2 regions of the Bradyrhizobium sp. AZCC 2176 genome follow, and region 2 is predicted to be linked to the other one. Evidence: riboswitches for the same ligand, from Rfam matches in the RefSeq annotation. Region 2 holds a riboswitch; the other holds the start of a gene.
What was found. Region 2 has a riboswitch for thiamine pyrophosphate ahead of V1288_RS18995 (FAD-dependent oxidoreductase). Riboswitches for the same ligand answer to the same signal wherever they lie in the genome.

Region 1: it holds a riboswitch for thiamine pyrophosphate, as region 2 does, so the genes downstream of both, V1288_RS20175 (O-methyltransferase) here and V1288_RS18995 (FAD-dependent oxidoreductase) in region 2, are expected to answer to the same signal.

Annotation. Positions count from the first base shown of each region.
Region 1 covers NZ_JAZHRX010000001.1:4,269,575-4,275,979, forward strand. The annotation lists gene V1288_RS20165 (alpha/beta hydrolase family protein) at 1-259, shown strand, start outside; gene V1288_RS20170 (Bcr/CflA family efflux MFS transporter) at 544-1,758, opposite strand; gene V1288_RS20175 (O-methyltransferase) at 1,980-2,654, opposite strand; TPP riboswitch at 2,645-2,740, opposite strand; gene V1288_RS20180 (hypothetical protein) at 3,071-3,919, opposite strand; gene V1288_RS20185 (GspE/PulE family protein) at 4,144-5,925, shown strand; gene V1288_RS20190 (type II secretion system F family protein) at 5,942-6,405, shown strand, end outside.
Region 2 covers NZ_JAZHRX010000001.1:4,012,013-4,018,417, reverse strand. The annotation lists gene V1288_RS19020 (PRC-barrel domain-containing protein) at 1-142, opposite strand, end outside; gene V1288_RS19015 (PRC-barrel domain-containing protein) at 238-615, opposite strand; partial or broken gene V1288_RS19010 (sensor histidine kinase) at 873-1,428, shown strand; gene V1288_RS19005 (hypothetical protein) at 1,447-1,641, opposite strand; gene V1288_RS19000 (transglycosylase SLT domain-containing protein) at 1,992-2,522, shown strand; TPP riboswitch at 2,585-2,728, shown strand; gene V1288_RS18995 (FAD-dependent oxidoreductase) at 2,716-3,729, shown strand; gene thiS (sulfur carrier protein ThiS) at 3,720-3,917, shown strand; gene V1288_RS18985 (thiazole synthase) at 4,060-4,842, shown strand; gene thiE (thiamine phosphate synthase) at 4,829-5,437, shown strand; gene thiC (phosphomethylpyrimidine synthase ThiC) at 5,721-6,405, shown strand, end outside.

The DNA of each region.
Region 1 (6,405 bases), 260 kb from region 2:
CACGCCGTACTATGCGAATGCTGGCCGCGGCGCGGCTGACAAGGTCCCGCAACTCTGGTTGTATGCAGACAACGACCGTCTCTACGACGAAGCCCTGATCCGCGAATACTATCAAGCATTCGTCGCAGCCGGCGGCAGCGTGCGCTTCGAGCTTATCCACGGCGTTCCGGGCGACGGCCACTTGCTGAGGCTTTTTGCTGATCGGTGGCGACCGATCGCCGACAAATTCCTGGCCTCACTCAATCGACAACGCCACTGACCCACTTCGGAGCGTGATGCACTTACAGAGCGTCCGTTTGGAGTGCCTAGTTTTGTACCGAAGTGGCGCCGCAGTGCCATCCAAAACAATGTGCAGACAAACACTTACGACCCTCGACGGCACGGAGCGACACCGTCGCTTTTATCTTGCCCTCGGTCGGTCGACGGTCTCGTCCTCGCCGACCCCACGCGAATCTTCCCCAAAATGCGATCAGACAAAACGCACGGGCGCCGCCGACCCATGTCAGAAAATCCCGGACGAGCCCGCAATAGGCAAAAATTCGTTCAAGCATCGAGCTCTCGCTCCAGCGGGTTCTCTTGCACGTCGAGCCGCATTACGTACAGCGTTGCAAGCAAGGCCATTCCCGAGGACAGGAGCATCATTGCTAACAGGGTTGGGGCCGCATTCGCTTCGGTCAGAACCGCGCCCGTGATTGCCGACAGGAGTGCCCCGCCGCCCATCGTCAGCGCAGCCGACAGCCCCGACGCGCTGCCTGCAAGTTCTGACCGAACAGAGACGACACCGGCATTGCTGCTCGGGATCGCCAATCCGTTGCCGAGACCAACGCAGGCACAGGCGCCGAAATACATCGGCAAATTCACCGCGTCATAGAAGCAAAGCAGGATTCCCAAAACCAGGCCCACACACGCCACCAATCCGCCCATCAGCATCATCGTCGTGAGCCCATAACGTTCGGAGAAGCGGCCGCACAGAAAGCTGCCGAGAACAAAACCGACCGTGATGGTTCCCATATAGAAACCGAGCTCCGCGGTGGAAATCCGGAACGTGGAGACAGCGACAAGCGACGCTCCGCCAATGAAGATGAAGAACGCCCCCCGGGAAAACGTCATGCACAGCGCGTAACCCCAAAAACGCCCAGATCCCACGAGCTTCGCATATGATCGAAATTGCCGCGCAAACGTAGCCGCGGGTGTTTTGTTGGTTTCCCGCAGATCGAGCCAGCACAGCGCGAGGGTCGCGCCGCCCATGACGAGAAAGGCCCAGAAACTGGCCCGCCATCCGTACAGCTCATCGAGTGTACCACCCAGCATCGGGGCCAGCATGGGAGCGACGGCCGAGGCCATTGCCACGTAGCCGATGGAGCTTGCAGCTTTGTTGCCTGCGGAGAAATCCCGAATAATGGCGACCGAAACGGCGTAAGCAGGGGCGATGACCGCCTGCATCATGCGGAAGGCGAGAAACACCCAGACGTTGGCCGCCAACAGGCAGCCCAGCGAGGCGACGAGGAAAAGCAGCAGGGCGGCAAGGATCACAGGTCGCCTGCCGAAGCGATCCGACAACGGCCCCATCACGAGCTGCAGCAAGGCGCTCACGGCCGCGTATACGGCGATGCATAGATTGACGAGCGCATAGTCCGCCTGAAACTCATGGGCGATGTTTGCCAATGAGGGCAGGAACATGTTGAGAGATACCACCGACAGACCGCTCAGCGCGATCAAGGTCATCAGGGCCGGCGGGTCTGCGGCTTTCCCTGGCATGGGTTTCCTCTTCTCAATCTGACAAGCCGGACAGAAACTTGCTCAAAAAAAAGCCCCCGAACTTGTCGGGGGCGCACGGGGTACCGGCATGGATGCCGTTACCGGTCCATGCGCCAGCGCCCTACTACGACGGTTGCGATCGTCATCTCAAATATCTCTAATGATCTACGCCCAGTGTAGAAACTCGCTCCGTGAGTGTCAACGATCGGCTAGCGCCACGTCTAACACCGAACTGATATTTCCAAGCCACCTTGGAAGGGCAGTGTCATTGTGGTGAAGCTGTTGGCTGGATCATGTAGAAACGCGAAATAGTCAGCATAAAACCCCCGATGTTGTTTGGTGTTGTCGCACACCACAACCGCGCCTTGTGAAAGATGTGGCGAAATCAATTCTAATGCAGGTCGCGCCATCGCGATCCAAACATCCATTAGGACGAAGTCGATTGGCCCATCGATCTGCTTTAGGGTTTCGCGAAGATCGCCTACTCGCAGTTCGATAAAACTACTCAATCCGGCTTGCGCGAAATGTGCCCGTGCAGCCGCCGCTTTGCTTGGCTCATATTCGGTCCCAATGACCACTCCGTTGCCACCGAATGCATTAACATTGTCGCGCACGGCTGCAGCGAGGTAGATGGTCGACACACCGTACGACGTGCCAACCTCGATGATCTTGGAGACTTTTTTCGCGCGGCATAGCTGGTAACAGAACTCCGCCTTGTCGCGATCAAGTGCAACGAGCTTGTCGCTCCGAAAGGCCCTAATTTCTTCTGCGCTTGGAGAAAGCTCGCTGCTGTCCCGTTTTGCCTCGAATGCCTGGATCAGTGCGGCCTGCTCGTCGCTCTTCGCGTGAAGAGCATCAAGGAAGTCCTGCAATGCCTGATTGGCAAGTACGGTCATGGTCTGCTCCCTTCGCTGGCATTACCCAGACAGGTTCAACGGGTGTGATCTCAGCCCGCGTCAAACGGGCACCCCGGACGCGCCAACGTTTCAGGTCAACGTATAGCCGTCAAGCATCGCGGTCAGAATGTCTCTTGTGGGTCAAACGCGTCATTTTGGCACCTTGCCTTCAACTTCCGGGTCGCCCCCTGGAACGCACATGGCACCGATACCCAGGGTGGTTCGGTGCCATGTCCATGGAAGCACATCGAGACGCCCGCGACATCGGAAACAGCTCCTTTGAGCGCAGTGCCAAATCGTAGGCAGTCGAATATTCTCGGGTTACGGCATGAGATAGGTTGCGACTTCATAGCGCCACGGCGAAGCAGTAGTGCCCATCTTCGTCGGCCGTGGCGCCCTACTGTCGATGCGGAAGCTCAGCTTGCGGCTGCTTCGCGAACGCGCAGGCACGCGCGCGACGTGTCTTGCGGGCGTTCCGGCCGCGAGCTTGATGGATCGATATCCCCGCGCCGCCATTCGCGAATGACGTAGGGGCGACCGTTTCCGCCCTCCAGCGAGACCAATGCCTCCCGGATGAAGCGCGTGCCGTCCAAGGCGCTGATATCCGCGCGGATGGTCATGCTGCCGCCCAAGGGCAGCCCTCGTTTGGCGTTCGTCTGCTTCAGTTCGACGTTGAGCAGTCTCAGCAAGGCGGGGGAGGCGGCTTCCATGTCCGGCTCCGGCCGCCCGGAGCGAACGGTGACGTGGCGAAGCGCTGCCCGAAACAATCGGGGCGACATGCCGTCGAGCTGATCCAGTTGCATCACGGTGGTGAAGCGTGCCTCGGCAGGCGCTGCGCTCGGCGTGCCCTGCGCCTTCGGTATGCGGAATTCGGTGATCTGCGCGGCGATGCGCATGCCCCTCGACTGATCGCCGGTGAGCGCGGTGAAGAGGCGGGTCAAGGCGGCCGGGCTCGCCGTGTTCAGGTCGATTTTTCCGGTCTCTTCCTCGACCGTGATCGTGGCGCGTTCGCCGCCGGGCAATTGGCACCGCAACGGAAAATTGACGGCTTGTTCGGGTGTTGTGGCCAGCGCCGCGGCGATTGCCAGGTTGACGGCGCTCTCTGCCGCCATCTCGGCTGCCGCGACCGAGGCGTAGTTCGACGATGTCTTGGTGCGGTAACGCGCGCCGACGATGACCGCCATTCCAAGCAGCGTAATCAGGCCCAATGTCCAGATCACGGCAACCAGTGCGAAGCCCGATTGTCTGGCCCTAGCGCGGGGCAAAGAAGGGCATTCCGGCCGGCCAGGGACGGCAAATCGGTTCGTTCGAGCCTTTCGCCGGTTTGCCACGTCGATAAGCCTTGCTGGGACGGCCAGGCGGCCTGACCTCGCGTCATCAGCCGATATTTACGCAGGAATGGCAAACAAAGCGTCAAACAGCTTGTGTTAATCAAAACCCCCTAGAATCGCGCCGACGGAGAAGCCCCGCGAGACCGCCGAGCGCGCGAATGTCATTCGATATCCAGCAATTGTTGCGCCCGGCCGCGCCTTCGAGCCGGGGAACGGAATTGCCGAGGCCACGGGACGCCGGCTTCGCGCAGGCGTTCTCCGACCTTCTGGTCGGCAAGGACATGGTCGATCCCGCCGCGATCGGCCGGGCCCGGCGGGCCGCAGAAGCTGCTTCCGAGCGTTTCGATCTTGTGCTGGTCAAACTGGGCCTGATTTCCGAGGCCGACCTCTGTCTGGCCTATGCCACCTATTGCGGTCTGCCACTGATCGAACCTGTGGATCTCCCGGCCAAGCCCGTCCTGGCGGACCGCTTGCAATTCTCTTTCCTCAAGACCAACCGGATCCTGCCGATCTCGTTCGACGGCCGGCGCCTGTTGATCGCAACCGCCGATCCCTTTGTCGATGAGTCCGTACAGGCCATCAGCTACATGCTCGACGTGCCCGTCGATCTCGCCGTGATCGCGCCGGCGGAAATCGAGCGCGCCTTGCGGACGCTGTATCAGGACGCAGCGTCCGAGACGCACGCCGAGGAGACTGACGGCATCGCGATTGCCGGCAACGACGGCAGCGAATTCGACGTCGAGCGCCTGCGCGATATCGCCAACGAAGCGCCGGTCATCCGGCTGGTCAACCAGATCATCGCGCGAGCCGTCGAGCGCGGCGCGTCCGACGTGCACATTGAACCCGGACGCGATGCTGTCGCCGTTCGCTACCGCATCGACGGCTTCCTGCAGCAGGAGCGCCTCGTGCCGGCGACGCTGCGGGCCGCGCTGACGACGCGCATGAAGATCATGGCCAAGCTTGATATTGCCGAGCGGCGGCTGCCGCAGGATGGCCGCATCAAGACCGTGGTGCGCGGCGTCGAGATCGACATCCGTGTCTCGACCTTGCCGACGGTATTCGGTGAAAGCGTCGTGATGAGAATTCTCGACCGAACCCGGGTGGAGCTCGACTTCACCAAGCTCGGGCTAGACGGCAGGACGCAGGAATGCCTTCAGCGCCTGATGGCGCTTCCGAACGGCATCATCCTCGTCACCGGCCCAACCGGCAGCGGAAAGACGACGACGCTCTACACCGCCCTGAAGGATCTCAACCGCCCCGAGCTAAAACTGTTCACCGTGGAAGATCCGATCGAATATCAGCTCTCCGGAATCAACCAGATCCAGGTTCAGCCGCAGATCGGTCTCGACTTCCCAACGGCGCTTCGCTCGATCCTGCGCCAGGATCCGGACATCGTTATGATCGGCGAAATCCGCGACCTCGAAACCGCGCGCATCGCCATCCAGGCGGCGCTGACCGGCCATCTGGTGTTCTCGACCCTGCACACCAACAGCGCGATTGCCGCGATAACGCGCCTGATCGATATCGGACTGGAACGTTATTTGCTCGCCTCGACGATTGCGGGCGTGATGGCGCAGCGTCTGGTCAGGAAGCTTTGTCCCGTCTGCGCGCGATCGCATAGCAACAGCGAGCGGGCGCATGGCAAGCTCAAGATGGCGATAGCAGGCAATCCGCGAATAGATTGGTCGCACAGCCGGGAGCCGGTCGGCTGCGATGCGTGCGGCAACACCGGTTATAGCGGCCGCACCACGATATCGGAGCTGCTGGTCATCGATGACAGCGTCCGCGAGGCGATCGGACGCAGAAGCCAGGACCAGCGCGCGGTCGAGCAGTTGGCGCGCGAAGCAGGCTTTCACACGCTCTACGAGGATGGCCTGCTGAAGGTCGGGGCCGGCGAGACTTCGCTCGAAGAAGTTCTTCGCGTCACCCGCGCGTCCTAAAGGGAGCACCGAGCCCTTGGCAACTTTTCACTACAAGGCGTACACGGAACGAGGCGCGGTCACGGCAGGGACGATTGTTGCCGAAGGGCTCGATGCGGCCGTCGACGCGCTCTATGGCTCGGGGCTGACGCCGTTCGAAACCTACGGCGTGGCCGACCGGACGGCGGAACGACCGAACCTTTCATCGATTTCGTCGCGAGACGCCGAAACGTCGATCTGGAAACGCGAACTCGTTCAGTCAAACCGCTTCAGCCTGAAGGAGCTGACAGCGTTTACAGTTGAACTGGCTTCGCTAACCAATTCCGGGCTGACGCTCGATGCCGCATTCCGGATCATCGCAGGGCCGGGCGCTGCGCCGAAAACCGCCCGTCTTGCCAACGGGCTTCTCAAGGACGTGCTGGCCGGATTGCAACTTTCGGAAGCGATGGCGCAACGGCCGGATGTGTTTCCATCGGACTATCGGGCCATTCTGGCCGCCGG
Region 2 (6,405 bases):
CCTTGAACGACGAGGTATCGGACGACGCCGCAGGTGCGGCGGTGGTGGCGCGGTCAGTCGTTGCCGAAGGACTTTGCGCGAACGCAATGCTCGCCAACAACGCGGAGGCCGCGATGCCGGCAACGGCAGTTTTGGTTAACATGTCGGTTCTCCTCATTTCAGAAACGCTATTGGAAAACCCGTCACTTCAACAAGTGTTCCACACATTCCGCAGGGAACAGGTGCGCCGCACTGCGGTCAGAAGCCGCCCCAGTAGGGCGGCATGCCGTAATAGCGGTGCAGCTCGGCTTCCTTCGCGCGATCGCCCCAGTCGAAATCCTTGTCCGCGCGGAAGGACGGCGCGCGCTTCAGCTCTTCATCATCGACGTCGAGTTCGTAGGCTTCGAACTTCGTGCTGTAGCGAAGCCGTCCCCACGGCAACGGAATCAGGTTGGCTCCGATGCCCAGAAACCCGCCGAAACTGAGGATTGCATAGGATACTTTACCCGTGACCTTGTCGATCATCAGCCGTTCGATATGGCCGATCATGTCTCCGTTCGGCCGGCGCACCGCGGTCCCCTCGACACGGTCGCTCGCGATCAGCGGATGCGGCTTGGTCATGACATCACTTGCCATTGGACCCTCCACATATCTGTCGGAACCAACGTGAAAACCGTCGCCAGGTTCCATTGCCGGAAATAAGACAACCACCCTTCCCTTTCGGTAGGATGGTTGCAGCGCAGCCTTGTCCGCTTTCCGCGCGAAAATGCGCTTCGCGCGTTCAGCCATGATAGTCGATCAGCAAAGCCGGGAAGGAAGCGCTGCTGCGCGCGCCCGAACTGCCGTTTACACCGTAGGTCGTCGACGAGGACTGCCTTCAGCGGTCGAGGACGCATCGCAGCCGCATGCTCGACGATCTCGACCAGATGCGCGCGATGCTTGAGTCCGTGCTGTCGATCCTGCGCAACGGCCGCCGGCTGGAAGCCATGACGCTGGTCGACATCGCCAGCACGCTGCAGCTCATCACCGACCAGTTCGCCGACATGGGACGCAAGGTCGTCTATGACGCCCCCGCGCATGCGATGGCCACGGTGGCGGCCGGACGATCTGCACTGCGCCGTCACCAATTTGGTGGAGAATGCCGCGAGATTCGGCGCCGAGGCCGTGATCCGCCTTCGCGTTGCGCCGGATCAGCTCACGATTGACGTCGAGGACGACGGCCCCGGCATTTCGGATGCGTTGAAGCAGAACATGCTGGAGTCATTCGTGCGCGGCGACGACGCTCGCAACATGGATGAAGCGGCAGGCTTCGGCCTCGGTCTTTCGATCACCAACGCCATCGTGCTGGCGCACGGCCGCATGCTGTCGCTGCACGACCGGCAGCCGCATGGACTGGTGGTTCGGATGCGGCTGCCCGTTCGCCCGCCAGGCGAACGGCTTGCAGCCTAGAGGATGATTTCAGCGGCGTCAGGCGGCGAGCGCGTCCGGATGCGCTTCTTCGTAGATCGCGATTGCTTCAAAGCGATAATCGCAGGCACGGCAGAACCACAGGAACGACGTGCGGCCGGGGCTGCTCTCGACCCAATCGGGCCGCGCAATCGGCTTGCCGCATTGGGCACAGGGATTTCCACGAGGTAAATAGCCGGAATCGAGTCGAGCCATGGCGCATCTCCCTTCTGACTTTTGTTATGTTTTATAATTTAATGGAATGAGACAGGTTTGCTGTCGGAATGAATGCTTCTCGTCGGGAGGTCTCTTTACACCTTGACTGCGTCCTTTGCACGACAATCATGCGCGGCCGCATGACGCAGATTCACGTAGCAGACGCGATGCGTTGCACTGACAATTTGCGCGTCACGCTCGCCCGAGTCCGTTAACGACTGCTCCGTTAACGACTGCGCCAGCCGCCACGTCTCGCCGCGATGTCGTCGGTTTTTCGCCACACCTGCGCCCCGTAATGGAACTACCGAAATCGCCGACCGTTTAACGCGCCCGTCCGCCGAGATCATTTTATGAAAAGTTTGCTGAAATTTGCCTGGCTACCTGCCATGGCAGCGCTGATGGTTTCGCCCGATGCGATGGCGCAGGGCCGCGCGCAATATGAGAGCATGGTCGCAAATCATGCGCGCGCCAACAACGTGCCGGAAGCGCTGGTGCACCGGATAATCGTGCGCGAGAGCAAATATCATCCAGGCCTCGTCGGACGCGGCGGCACCATCGGGCTGATGCAGATCAAGCTCGCGACCGCGCGCGGCCTCGGCTACACCGGCGACGCCGCGGGCCTGCGCGATCCCGACACCAATCTCGCCTGGGGCATCAAATATCTCGCCGGCGCCTATCGCGCCGCCAACAGCGATCACAGCCGGGCCGTGCGCTATTATGCCAGCGGCTATTACTATGCCGCAAAGCGCCAGCGGCATGAAAAGCCCCTGCAGATCGCGCCCGTGCTCGCGGCTGGTACGCCGCCGAAAATCGTCGCCAGGCCGGTCGAAACGGCGAGAACGCCGGCCGACGCCAACGCGCTGCAGGTTCCCGCCCAATAGTCGTCAAGCCCGGCATGACGAATTCATGTCCGTTGACACCCCCGCTCAACTGCCTACATTAGCCCTGTTCCGAGGGGTGCTCCGATGAGGAGCTGAGATACCGCAAGCTTGGGCAATTCTACTTCAAGGTAGAGGCCTGAGACCGCGGTGACCCTTTGAACCTGATCCGGGTCATGCCGGCGAAGGGACAGGGATGTACCAGAAGTCAGATCCGCGGGGGGATTCTCCCGTTTCCATCATCGGCGCGGGCATTGCCGGCGCATGGCAGGCGCTACTGTTCGCCCAGGCCGGCCACGCCGTCACTTTGTATGAGCGCAGTGACGCCGATATGACGCTCTCCACCAGCCACTGGGCCGGCGGCATGCTCGCACCCCATTGCGAGGCCGAGGCTTCCGAGCCCGTGATCGGCCGGCTCGGCATCCGTTCGCTTGATCTGTGGCGCGAGCTTTTTCCGAATACGCCGTTCAACGGATCGCTGGTCGTGGCGCATGCGCGCGACCGCGTCGATTTCGAGCGCTTTGCGAAACTCACCACCGGCCACGTCAGGCTCGACGCGAGGGGCGTAAGCGACCTCGAACCGTCGCTGGACGGCCGTTTCCGCGACGGCCTGTTCTATGTCGATGAAGGCCATGTCGAGCCGCGAAAGGTACTGCCCGAACTGCATGCGCGCATCGAAGCCGCCGGCGGCACCATCAAGTTCGACTGCGACATGAACGCGGAAGATCTCGACGGCATCGTGATCGACTGCCGCGGCTTGTCCGCGCGCGACGAGCAGAAAGAGCTGCGCGGCGTCAAGGGCGAGATGATCATCGTTGAGACGAATGAGGTCGAACTGGCGCGTCCGGTGCGGCTGATCCATCCGCGCTGGCCGCTCTACGTCATTCCGCGCGGCGACAACAAATTCATGCTGGGCGCGACCTCGATCGAGGCCGAGGATACCGGCGTCAGCGTGCGCTCGGCGCTGGAGCTGTTAGGCGCCGCCTATGCCGTGCATCCGGCCTTTGCCGAAGCGCGCATCGTCGAGTTCGGCTCAGGCTTGCGTCCCGCCTTCCCCGACAATCTGCCGCGGATCACGATCAGCAAAAACAAGATCGCGGTAAATGGCCTTTACCGCCACGGTTTTCTGCTGGCCCCCGCGCTGGCCGAGCTGACGCTTGGCTACGTGCAACGCGGCGCGATCGACAATGAGGTGATGCGATGCGTGTGACTGTCAACGGCGAAGCGCGGGAGATCACGTCTTCCCGCATCGACGCCCTGCTCTCCGAACTCGAATACGAAGGCACGCATTTCGCGATTGCGCTGAATTACGACGTGCTGCCGAAAAGCCGCTGGGCCGAGACCGTGCTGAAGAGCGGCGACGAGATCGAGATCATCACGCCGCGGCAGGGAGGGTGATGTGATGCGTGATTGGCTTGCCCGTCATTCCGGGGCGCGCGTCCAGCGCGAACCCGGAATCTCGCGGATACAGACTCGACCTTTACTTCGAGATTCCGGATCGGTCCGCTTCGCGGACCGTCCGGAATGACGGAGAATCCTGATGCTGAACTTCTACGGCAAAACCTTCTCCTCACGCCTGTTGATCGGCAGTGCGCTCTACCCTTCGCCCGCGATCATGCAGGACGCGATCCGCGCGTCCGGCGCCAATATCGTCACCGTGTCGCTGCGGCGCGAGGCCGCCGGCGGCAAGACCGGCGATGCGTTCTGGTCGCTGATCCGCGAGCTTGATGTGACAGTGCTGCCGAACACCGCCGGCTGCCGCAGCGTGCGCGAGGCGGTGACGACGGCAAAGCTGGCGCGTGAACTGTTCGGAACGCCCTGGATCAAGCTGGAGGTGATCGCCGACAACGACACGCTGCAGCCCGACGTGATCGGCCTGGTCGAAGCGGCCGCCATCCTGATCAAGGACGGTTTTGAAGTATTTCCCTATTGCACCGAGGATCTTTCGGTCGCGATGCGGCTGGTCGATGCGGGGTGCAAGGTCGTGATGCCCTGGGCCGCGCCGATCGGCAGCGCCAAGGGGATCACCAACCGCGATGCGCTGAAGCTGATGCGCGAGCGCCTTCCTGATGTGACGCTGGTGGTCGACGCCGGCCTCGGCGCGCCGTCGCACGCCGCGCACGCCCTCGAACTCGGCTACGATGCCGTGCTGCTCAACACGGCGATCGCAAAAGCCGCCGACCCCATAGCGATGGCAAATGCGTTCCGCCTCGGCGTGGAAGCCGGCCGCACCGCCTATGAAGCCGGCCTGATGGAAGCCCGCGACTTCGCCTCGCCCTCAACCCCTGTGATCGGGACACCGTTCTGGCATGCCGTATCCTGATAAATTCTATCCGGTCGTTCACAATGTCGCCTGGGTGACGCGGCTGGCGCTGCTCGGCGCCGGCACCATCCAGTTGCGCGCCAAGGACCTCAATGAGTCGGAGGCGCTGCAGATCGTGACCGACGCGCTCGAGGCCATCAAGGGCACACCGGCAAAACTCGTGGTCAACGATTACTGGCGCGCGGCGATCGTCGCCGGCGCAAAGCACCTGCATCTCGGCCAGGAAGACCTCGCCGATGCGGATCTTGGCGAAATCCGCAAAGCAGGACTAACGCTCGGCATCTCCACCCATGACGACGAGGAGCTGGCGACCGCACTTCGCGCGAAGCCGGACTACATCGCGCTCGGCCCGATTTTTCCGACCACGCTGAAATCGATGCGCTTTGCCCCGCAGGGCATTGCAAAGATCACCGAGTGGAAGAAGCGCATCGGCGCTATCCCGCTGGTCGCGATCGGCGGCATCAAGTTCGAACAGGCGGCCGAGATTTTTGCCGCCGGCGCCGACTCCATCGCCGTCGTCAGCGACGTCACCCAGAACGCCGACCCCGACGCGCGGGTGCGGCAATGGCTCGGCCAGAGCGCAGAGGCCGCGTGAGAATGATGACGAATCCATCAACCGTCATTGCGAGCGAAGCGAAGCAATCCATTGGCACCGCGAATTCGGTGACAGTGGATTGCTTCGTCGCGGAGCCCGTTATCGGGCGGCGTTTCGCGCCGACCCGGTGGCTCCTCGCAATGACGGAAGAAAATCCCACCGGCGTCATTCCGGGGCGCGCGCAAGCGCGAACCCGGAATCTCGCTCAACTACCTCGAGGTTCCGGATCGGTCCGCTTCGCGGCCCGTCCGGAACGACGCCCATAAAAAACGGAGGATACAGTATGAACATTCGCTCCAACCCCGACACCACCCTTCCCGCCGTGACCACCGGCCCGCTTCCCTCATCGCGAAAAATCTTCGCCACCCCCGACGCCGCACCCGACCTGCGCGTGCCCCTGCGCGAGATCATCCTCAGCGAAGGCGCCGGCGAGCCGAACCTGCCGGTGTACGACACCTCCGGCCCCTACACCGATCCTTCCGTCGTGATCGACGTCAACGCCGGCCTGGCCCGCAACCGTCTTGCCTGGGTCAAGGAGCGCGGCGGCGTCGAGGAATATCAGGGCCGCGAGATCAAGCCGGAGGACAACGGCAATGTCGGCGCGTCGCACGCCGCCAAGGCCTTCACCGCGCACCACAAGCCGCTGCGCGGCCTCGACGGCCACAAGATCACCCAGCTCGAATTCGCCCGCGCCGGCATTGTCACCAAGGAGATGGTCTACGTCGCCGAGCGCGAAAACCTTGGCCGAAAAGCACAGCTCGAACGCGCGGAAGCAGCCCTTGCCGACGGCGAAAGCTTTGGCGCCGAGATCCCGGCCTTCATCACGCCCGAGTTCGTCCGTTCCGAGATCGCGCGCGGACGGGCCATCATCCCCTGCAACATCAACCACGCCGAACTCGAGCCGATGATCATCGGCCGCAACTTCCTGACCAAGATCAACGCCAATATCGGCAACTCTGCCGTGACGT